2 regions of the Allobosea vestrisii genome follow, and region 1 is predicted to be linked to the other one. Evidence: predicted binding sites of a transcription regulator. Region 1 holds the regulator's gene; the other holds the start of a gene.

The links. The regulator LexA, encoded in region 1, represses DNA repair genes until DNA is damaged. The targets are predictions, from matches to a motif close to TGTTCNNNNTGTGTTCNG.
Region 2: QO058_RS27990 (ATP-dependent helicase) is a predicted target of LexA. The motif match lies at 2,056-2,073, and genes of this name have one in related genera.

What each region holds. Positions count from the first base shown of each region.
Region 1 covers NZ_CP126307.1:387,046-391,680, reverse strand. The annotation lists partial or broken gene gltX (glutamate--tRNA ligase) at 1-82, opposite strand, end outside; gene QO058_RS01875 (ComEC/Rec2 family competence protein) at 668-2,212, shown strand; gene lexA (transcriptional repressor LexA) at 2,513-3,244, opposite strand; gene QO058_RS01865 (molybdopterin molybdotransferase MoeA) at 3,348-4,559, opposite strand; gene moaC (cyclic pyranopterin monophosphate synthase MoaC) at 4,556-4,635, opposite strand, start outside.
Region 2 covers NZ_CP126307.1:5,662,259-5,666,893, forward strand. The annotation lists gene QO058_RS27990 (ATP-dependent helicase) at 1-1,960, opposite strand, end outside; gene ku (non-homologous end joining protein Ku) at 2,198-2,998, opposite strand; gene ku (non-homologous end joining protein Ku) at 3,123-3,944, shown strand; gene QO058_RS28005 (hypothetical protein) at 4,066-4,365, shown strand; gene QO058_RS28010 (endonuclease/exonuclease/phosphatase family protein) at 4,433-4,635, shown strand, end outside.

The DNA.
Region 1 (4,635 bases):
TGAACAGTGCGGTGCGGGCACCGCCAATGTGCAGGAATCCGGTTGGCGACGGCGCAAAGCGCGTGACGACCGTATCGCTCATGAAAACAGGCTCCGGGGGAACGGGCGGGCAAAAAAGGCGAGGGCGGGCTGTAATGCGGGCCTCGGCCGGGGCTGACATCCGGCGCCGCCGCTGTAACATGGCTTGCCAGCCGCCGTTAAGAGCCTCCTGCGGGGAGGGGGCTCAGCATTCGCGCGATGGCGATGGGGGGACGGATGCTCTCCTACGGGCCAGACGAGCGCCGTAGCAGGGTGCGTGCCAGCGTGCTGGCTCTGCCGGCGCGCCTGCGACGCGTCGGTGGCTTCGCTTGGCCTGCATCCTTGCCGTTGTACGACTGGGGCGGTCGCATCCGCCAGGCACTCGACATCGAGGTCGAGCGGCGACGCCTGTTCAACTGGCTGCCGGTCTGCATGGGAGCTGGCGTACTGCTCTATTTCCTGGCGGATCGCGAGCCGGACCTTGGCGCGCCCCTGGCCGGACTGGCGCTATGTACGCTCGCCGCTTGGCTGACGCGGCGCCGCCATGCCGTCATGGCGGTGTGCATAGCGGCCGCAGCTGTCTTCGCCGGTTTCGCGGCGGCAGCCTGGCGAACTGCCGGCATCGCCGCGCCCGCGCTCGCGCGGAACCATGTCGGCAAGCTCACCCGGATTCGTCGAGGCGCTGGAGCAGCGCGACAAGGGCGTGCGGATCGTCGTGCAGGTCACGGACCTGCCGGGCATCCAGCTTGCACAGAGGCCGCGGCGGGTGCGCGTCACCACGCCGGTGACGACATTGAGGCCCGGTGACCATATCAGCACGACGGCGCGCCTGTTGCCGCCGCCCGGCCCGGCGCGCCCTGGCGGCTATGACTTTGCCCGCGACGCCTTCTTCCAGGGAATTGGCGCCGTCGGCAGCATCGCCGGCAAGATCGCGCTCACGCCGCCGCCGAGCCCGATGCCGCGCCGGCTTGCTCTGGCGGTCGCAATCGACCAGGCCCGCAACGCGCTGACCGAACGCATCGCGACGAGCGGCGGCGGGCAGGCCGGGGCTATGGCGGCGGCACTGGTCACCGGAAAGCGCGGGCTGATCAACGAAGCGACCAACAACGACCTGCGCGCCGCCGGCATCTACCACATCGTCTCGATCTCCGGCCTCCATATGGTGCTCGCCGCCGGAACGATCTTCTGGCTGGCGCGGGCGCTGCTCGCGCTGTCGCAGACGGCAGCGCTCCATTGGCCGGTGAAGAAGCTCGCGGCGCTCGCCGCCATGGCTGGCGCCACCGGTTACTGCGTCTTCTCGGGCGCCGAGGTCGCGACGGTGCGCTCGCTGATCATGACGCTGGTGATGCTGGGGGCGATCCTGGTCGACCGGCCGGCGCTCTCGATGCGCAATCTCGCGCTCGCTGCGATCATCGTGCTGCTGCGCGAACCCGAGGCAGTGCTTGGCCCAAGCTTCCAGATGTCGTTCGGGGCGGTCGCGGCGTTGATCGCCTTCGCCGAGCGTTGGCAAGAGCGCCCGCCCGACGCGGCGGCCGCGTCCTGGCCCTGGCCACTGCGGCCGCTCTGGCTCTCGGCTGTGGGTATCGTGACCACGACCATGGTCGCGACAGCGGCGACGGCGCCCTTTGGCGTCTTCCACTTCCAGACCTTCAATCCGTTCGGCCTGCTCGGCAATGCGCTGGCGCTGCCCTTCGTCTCGCTGATCGTGATGCCGGCGGCCGTCTTCGGCGTGCTGGCCTATCCGTTCGGGCTCGACTGGCCGGCCTGGGCGTTGATGGGCTGGGCGTCCGGCCTCGTGCTCCAGGTTGCCCATTGGGTCGCCGGCATCGACCGCTCCACCGTCGTGCTGCCGGCCTTCGACTCTCTTGCTCTGATCCTGTTCTCGCTGTCGCTGCTGTGGCTGACACTATGGACGACGGCGCTGCGCTTCCTCGCCGCGCTGCCGCTGGTCGGCGGCCTTGCGCTGGCCTCGGCACCGTCGCGGCCGGACATCCTGATCGAGCGCGACGGCTCGGGCGTGCTGGTGCGTGGGCCGGAGGGGAAGATGGTGCTGGCGGGCAAGCCGAGCCGCTTCGTGCTGACGCAATGGCTGCATGCCGACGGCGATTCCCGGTCGCCCGACGATGCCGACTTGCGCGAGGGGGGCCGCCTGCGATGCGCGCGGCTGCGTCATCCGCCTGCCGGATGGCCGTAGCGTCACCTATACGCGCGACCGCACCGCTTTGGTCGAGGACTGCCAGCGAGCCGATCTTGTGGTGACGTCGCTCTATTGGAGCGCGCCTTGCGCTGCCCGATTGATCGACCGCAGCGCGCTCATGCGCGACGGCGCGACCGCCTATCATGCGGCCCGCGGCGGCTGGCGCGCGCTAACGGCCGACGAGGCGACCCGCCTGCGTCCGTGGACCCGTGCGCGGCCGGAAACGAGGCCAGCACCCGAGCCCACTGCTGTGCCGGTACCCGCGGCTGCGGAGCCCGCACAGGATGCCGAGGTATTTCAGTAACGTCGCATCAGGTTGACGAGGCGGCCCTGGATCTTGACCCGGTCCGGCCCGAGCACGCGCGTCTCGTAGGCGGGATTGGCGGCTTCGAGCGCGATCGAGGAGCCGCGCTTGCGCAAGCGCTTCAGCGTCGCTTCCTCGTCGTCGATCAGGGCGACGATGATGTCGCCTGTATTGGCGCTGTCCTGCTTGCGGATCACGACCGTGTCGCCGTCGAGGATACCGGCCTCGATCATCGAATCGCCGCGAACTTCGAGCGCATAATGCTCGCCGCCGCCCAGCATATCGGCTGGCATAGAGACGCTATGGCTGCGGTCCTGGATCGCCGAGATCGGCGTGCCGGCGGCGATGCGGCCCATGACGGGGATCGAGACGGTGGAGCGTCCGCTCTCCTCGGCGCCCGCGGGGCGCGGCTTCGCCAAGGTGGCTGCCGGTGCCGGCGGGGTCTGGCCGAGCCCGCCCTGGACGATTGAGGGGCTGAAGCGGGCGCGCTGCGCCTGCTGGCCGCCGATGCCGTCCGGCATCTTGATGACTTCGAGTGCCCGCGCCCGGTTGGGGAGCCGGCGAATGAAGCCGCGCTCTTCCAGCGCCATGATCAGCCGGTGGATGCCGGATTTGGAGCGCAGGTCGAGCGCGTCCTTCATTTCGTCGAAGGAGGGCGGTACGCCGGATTCGCGCAGGCGCTCGTGGATGAAGCGGAGCAGTTCGAACTGTTTGCGTGTCAGCATGGTCGCGCCGCTCGCCTCTCGGGCTAGAATCGAAACAAAGCACGAACACCATACCTGTTCGCTTTGTGTTCCGCAAGGCACGCCTTGTCGTAACGCGACCCAGTCAGCGCAGTCGAATGATCCGGCAGGGATCGCCCGCTGTGGCTGCCTCGGCGAAGACCTGGCGGATCACCAGGGCCTCGGCGCGCGACAGGTTCGCCAGCATCGACGAATCCTGCTTGGCAAAGGGCCTGACGCGCCGCTCGCCATCGACGGTTTCGAAAGTGGCGCGCAGATAGTCTTGGCGCTCGTCATTGGCCGGCAGATCGGCGGCGAGGATGGCGGGCTCGCTGCGGTCGCGCTCGGGATCATCGATGCCGAGCAGGGCCTCGACCAGCGGGATGGCAAAGAGATGCCCGCAGACGATCGAGGAGACCGGGTTGCCCGGCAGGCCGAGCGCGACCATGGCGCCGAGGCGGCCCATCATCATCGGCTTGCCCGGGCGCATCGCGATCTTCCAGAAGCCGAGCGCCATGCCCTGCGCCTTCAGCGCCGCCTGGACGAGATCGTGCTCGCCGACCGAGGCGCCGCCGAGTGTGATCAGGACATCGGCCCCGGCCTTGCGGGCCGCCTCGATCTTGCCGGCGAGGTCGGGATGGTTGTCGCGGGCGATGCCGAGATCGAGCGCCGTGCCGCCGGCCTGCTCGACGAGCGCGGCGAGGGCGAAGCTGTTGGAGGCGACGATCTGGTCGGGGCCGACCGGCTCGCCGGGCAGGACGAGCTCGTCGCCGGTGGCGAGAATCGCAACCAGCGGCTTGCGGCGGACGGCGAGCGTCGGATGCCCGGCGGCCGCGGCGAGGCCGAGCGCGGCGCTGTCGAGCCGGCGACCGGCTTTCAGCAGGACCTCGCCGGTCCTGAAGTCGAGCCCCGCTAGCCGGACGAATTGGCCCTGATCGGTGGGTTTGGTGACACGGATCACCGGGCCGCCCACACCCTCTGCATGTTCCTGAATGAGGATCGTGTCCGCGCCCGCGGGCAGCGGTGCTCCGGTAAATATTCGTACCGTCTCGCCAAGAGAAATCTTGCCGGGGAAGCCGCGGCCAGCGGCGGATTCGCCGATGACGCGAAGCTGCGCGCCCCGGGCCAAGTCCTCGCCGCGCACGGCATAGCCGTCCATCGCCGAATTGGCGAAGGGCGGCTGGGTCCTGAGCGCGGCGACATCCTCGGCCAGGACGCGGCCGGCGCATTGCGCCAGCGGCAGCGTCTCGGCAGGCGTCGGGCCGGGCACGCTGTCGAGCAGCGCCTTGAGTGCGACGGGGACGGGGGTGAGGCTCATGCCGATCGCCCTGCGAGCTCATAGGTTCCGGACTTGCCGCCGGATTTGTGCACGAGCTGGATGCCTTCGATATGCA
Region 2 (4,635 bases), 660 kb from region 1:
CGAAATGCTGCAGCAGGTTGGTCGGGATGAAGCGGGTGCGGGCGGCGTAGACATGACGGTCGCCGGTCGATGACTGGCCATGGGTGAAGAAGCGCTGCGGCACCATCAGGTGCAGGTCGTCCCTGGCCCTGGTCATGGCGACATAGAGCAGCCGTCGCTCTTCCTCGATCTCGTCCTTCGCACCAGCGCCGAGATCGATCGGGATGCAACCGTCGACGACGTTCATGACGAAGACCGATTTCCACTCCTGGCCCTTGGCGGAATGGATCGTCGACAGGATCAGATAGTCCTCGTCGAGATGCGGCACGCCGGCCTGGTCGCTGGTGGCGTCCGGCGGATCGAGCGTCAGCTCGGTCAGGAAGCGCTCGCGTGAGGGATAGCCGCCGGCGATCTGCTCGAGCTGGACGAGATCGGCCTGCCGCATCGTCGCGTCCTCGTGGATGCGCTCCAGATGCGGCGCGTACCAGAGCCGTGCCCGCTCGATCTCCGAGGGCCAGCCGGAGCGGCCGGACCGCAATTCCTCGATCGTCTCGATGAATTGAAGCCAGTCCGAACCCGCCCTGGCGGGCGCAGGCGCGGCCCGGAGGGCACCGGCTGTATCCGGCGCCTGCGCCAGATGCTCGATGACGCGTTGCGCCGAGGTCGGGCCGACGCCGGGCAGGAGCTGCATGACCCGGAACGCGGAGACCCGGTCGCGCGGGTTCTCGACGAAGCGCAGCAGCGCCAGCAGATCCTTGACATGCGCGGCGTCGAGGAATTTCAGCCCGCCGAACTTGATGAAGGGGATATTTCGGCGGGTCAGTTCGATCTCGAGCGGCCCGCTGTGATGCGAGGCGCGGAAGAGCACCGCTTGCTGTTTCAGCGTCGCGCCGGCCTCGCGGTTCTCCAGCACTTTCTCCGCAATGAAGCGGGCCTGGTCGGCCTCGTCCCGGACGTTGACCAGTTCCGGCGCCGTTCCCGCCGCGCGATCGGTCCAGAGGTTCTTGGTGAAGCGCTCGCTGGCGAGGTCGATCACCGCATTGGCGGCGGAAAGGATCGCCTGGGTCGAGCGATAGTTCTGGTCCAGCGTGATGATTTCGGCCGGCGGCGAGAAGGCGAGTGGAAAGTCGAGAATGTTGCGGACGGTCGCAGCGCGGAAGGAATAGATCGATTGCGCATCGTCGCCGACGACGGTCAGTCCCCGGCCATCCGGCTTGAGGGCGAGCAGCACAGAGGATTGCAGCCGGTTGGTGTCCTGATACTCGTCGACCATGACGTGATCGAAGCGCGCTCCGACGTCGGCTGCCAGATCGGGATCCATCATCGCCTGCGCCCAGTAGAGCAGCAAATCATCGTAATCGAGCACGTTCTGCTGCTGCTTGGCCTCAACATAGGCTGCGAAGAGCTGCTTCAGCTCGGCCGCCCAGGCGATGCACCAGGGATAGGACAGCTTCAGCACATTCTCGATCGGCTGCTCGGCGTTCACGCAGCGCGAATAGATCGCAAGGCAGGTGCCCTTGGTCGGAAAACGGGCTTCGGTCTTCGAGAAGCCGAGCTCATGCCGGACGAGGTTCATCAGATCGGCGGCATCCTCGCGATCATGGATCGTGAAGGAGGGGTCGAGGCCGATCTGCTCGGCGAGGTCCCGCAGCAACCGCGCGCCGACGCCGTGGAAGGTGCCGGCCCAATTCAGTGCATCCACCGCGACGCCGGCGCCATCGCCCATCACCTTCCGGGCGATGCGCTCGACGCGGCGCATCATCTCCGAGGCAGCGCGGCGCGAGAAAGTCATCAGCAGGATCCGCCGCGGATCTGCACCGCCGACCAGGAGATGAGCGACGCGGTGCGCCAATGTGTTGGTCTTGCCCGATCCGGCACCTGCGATGATCAGCAGCGGCGGCGCGGGCAGGGCGCCGTCGCCGAAGGATACGGCGCGGCGCTGCGCCGCGTTGAGGCTGTCGAGATAGACGTGCGCGTTCATGATTGATTCGATCTGCTACCACCTGAGCGCAGCACGGGGCGGCGTTCCCACGCAATGTCGGAAGATGGCGTCAGTGTTGGCTCGCTCGACAAGCGCGTTCTTATTGTGTTCTCATAAACGAGGTCGAGCGAAATGTCAGCCTGGCCGGCGAGCGCGAGTTGAAGGACGTTCGGCGGCACGTTCGGATCGAGGACGACTCACAAGGGACAGGCGAGCCTCCCCGGATTCGGTGGGCCATCAGCGCAGCGACTTGTCCGCCTGCAGGCTCTTTTTCAGCGCGTCGAACAGATTCACGACATTGCCGGGCCGCTCCTTGGCGTCCTTGCTCGCCGAGATTCGCACGCCCTTGCGACGTTTCTTCGAAGCGATGAGCTTGAGCAGGTGTTCCTGCACCGGATCCTTCACCATCTCCGGCGACCAATCCTTCGTCTTCGCCTTGATGAACTTCTGCGCCAGGTCGAGCAGCCCGGGCTCCGGCTTGTCCTTGTCGATCTCGGTGAAATAGGCCTTCTCGTCGCGAACCTCGTCGCCATAGCGCAGCGTCCACAACACGATGCCCTTGTCGCGGGGCTCCAGCATGACCGCGCGCTCGCGTCGATAAAGCACGACGCGCGAGATCCCCACCATCTTCGTCGCCGTCATCGCATCGCGGATGACGGAGAACGCCTCCTCCCCGACCTCATCGTCCGGCACCAGGTAATGCGGGCTGTCGAGATAGATCCAGGGGATGGTATCGCGCGGGACGAAAGCGTCGATGTCGATCGTGCGGACGGTGTCGAGCTTGACCGCCTCGAGCTCCTCGTCCTCGATCACGACGAGCCGGCCGGCTTCCGCCTCGTAGCCTTTCGCCTGGTCATCCGGATCAACCGGCTTGCCGCTCTCGGCGTCGATATAGCGGCTGACGACACGGTTTCCGGTTTCCCGGTTCAGTGTGTGGAAGCGGACTTTCTCGCCCTCGGTGGTCGCCGGGCTCATCGCGACCGGGCAGGTCACCAGCGAGAGCTTGAGGTAGCCCTTCCAATAGGTTCTGGCGGGCATGACGACGCAACTCCGGCAACAAAACTGCCGATTCAATGCGGCTTGGGCGATTCAGTTCCCAAGGCCCGGAACTTGCCGCCCGGCGCCGCATTGAATCGCCGATGTTGCGTTGGGAGTAAGTGTCATGGTTGCGGCGCGTGCGAACTGGAAGGGCTATCTGAAGTTCGGGGAGATCAGCTGCCCGGTCGCCCTCTATACCGGGGCCAGCACCTCGGAGCGGATCTCCTTCCACACGATCAACCGCGATACCGGCAACCGCGTGCGCCGTGAGTTCATCGACCCCGAGACAGAAGAGCCCGTCGAGCGCGATGACCAGGTCAAGGGCTTCGAGATCGGCGAGAACCGCTATGTCGAGATAGAACCCGACGAGATCGTGAAGGCGGTTCCGGAGAGCAACAAGACCCTGGCCGTCTCTGCGTTCGTGCCCTGCGGCGAGATCGACACGGTCTTCTTTGACAAGCCGTATTATCTCGTTCCCTCCGGCAAGATCGCGGACGACGCCTTCGCGGTGATCCGCGACGCCCTGCGCGCAAGCAAGGTCGGCGCGCTCGCGCATGCCGTGCTGTTCCGGCGCTATCGCGCGTTGATGATCCGTGCCCATGGGCGCGGGCTCGTCGCCCACACCCTCAACTTCGACTACGAAGTCCGTTCCGCGACCGAGGCGTTCGAGGGCATCTCCAAGCTGAAGATCCAGAAGGAGATGCTCGAACTCGCCAAGCACATCATCGAGACCAAGAAAGGCGAATTCGATCCATCGACGTTCGACGACCGCTACGAGGCGGCCGTCGCCGAGCTGGTCAAAGCAAAGCTCGCCGGCAAGCCGGTGAAGCTCGCGAAGAAGGCGAAGGCGCCCAAGGTCGTCGACCTGATGGAGGCGCTTCGCGCGAGTGTCGGGCGGAACGCTCCCGAGGTGCAGAAGCGCAAGCCAGCGAAGAGGGCGGCATAGGGCGGGGTGAGCCATTGGGGTGGTTCCGCTCGCGCTTGACAGCTTTAATTCGAACGTGTGTCATTTTGCTGAGACGGGCATCCAGCGCCACCGCCCGTCGCACGCGAGATGGGGGCGCGTCATGAAGCCTACAGTCGAGCACTATACGATCGCGTTGCCTTGGTACGAACCGGAGGACTTCGCCGAGCTCTGGGGCCTGGCACACGACAAGGACGAGATGCCGCCGGAGTACGAGATCTGGCATCAGACGGCGGTCGCGGTCATGAATGTGTGGCTGAGCAGAGGTAAGGCACTGCAGCTTGTGACCATTCGCCCAAAGCCGTTCCTTGAATGGCTCGAAGCGCGTGAACTGCCCAACACGGCCGAAACCCGCCGCCGCTATGTCGAGCTGCTTGCAAGCCGCGCAGGCGACGCAGCCTGAAGCTGATTTGCGCAGATCGTCGAGGCGGCGCCGATGAACTTCGGCCCTGCTCCGGCATTTATTGCAGATGACCTCATCTGCGCAGCCTCCCGCCGCGGTTTCGATCACCCTTGCGACCTACAATGTCCGCCGCTGTCTCGGGACGGATCGCTGCCTGTCGCCGGAGCGTATTGCTGATGTGATCGCTGAGTCGAACGCCGACATCGTCGCTCTGCAGGAGATCGATGTCGGCAGGTTGCGCAGCGGGGGTGTCGATCAGGCAGGCGTCAT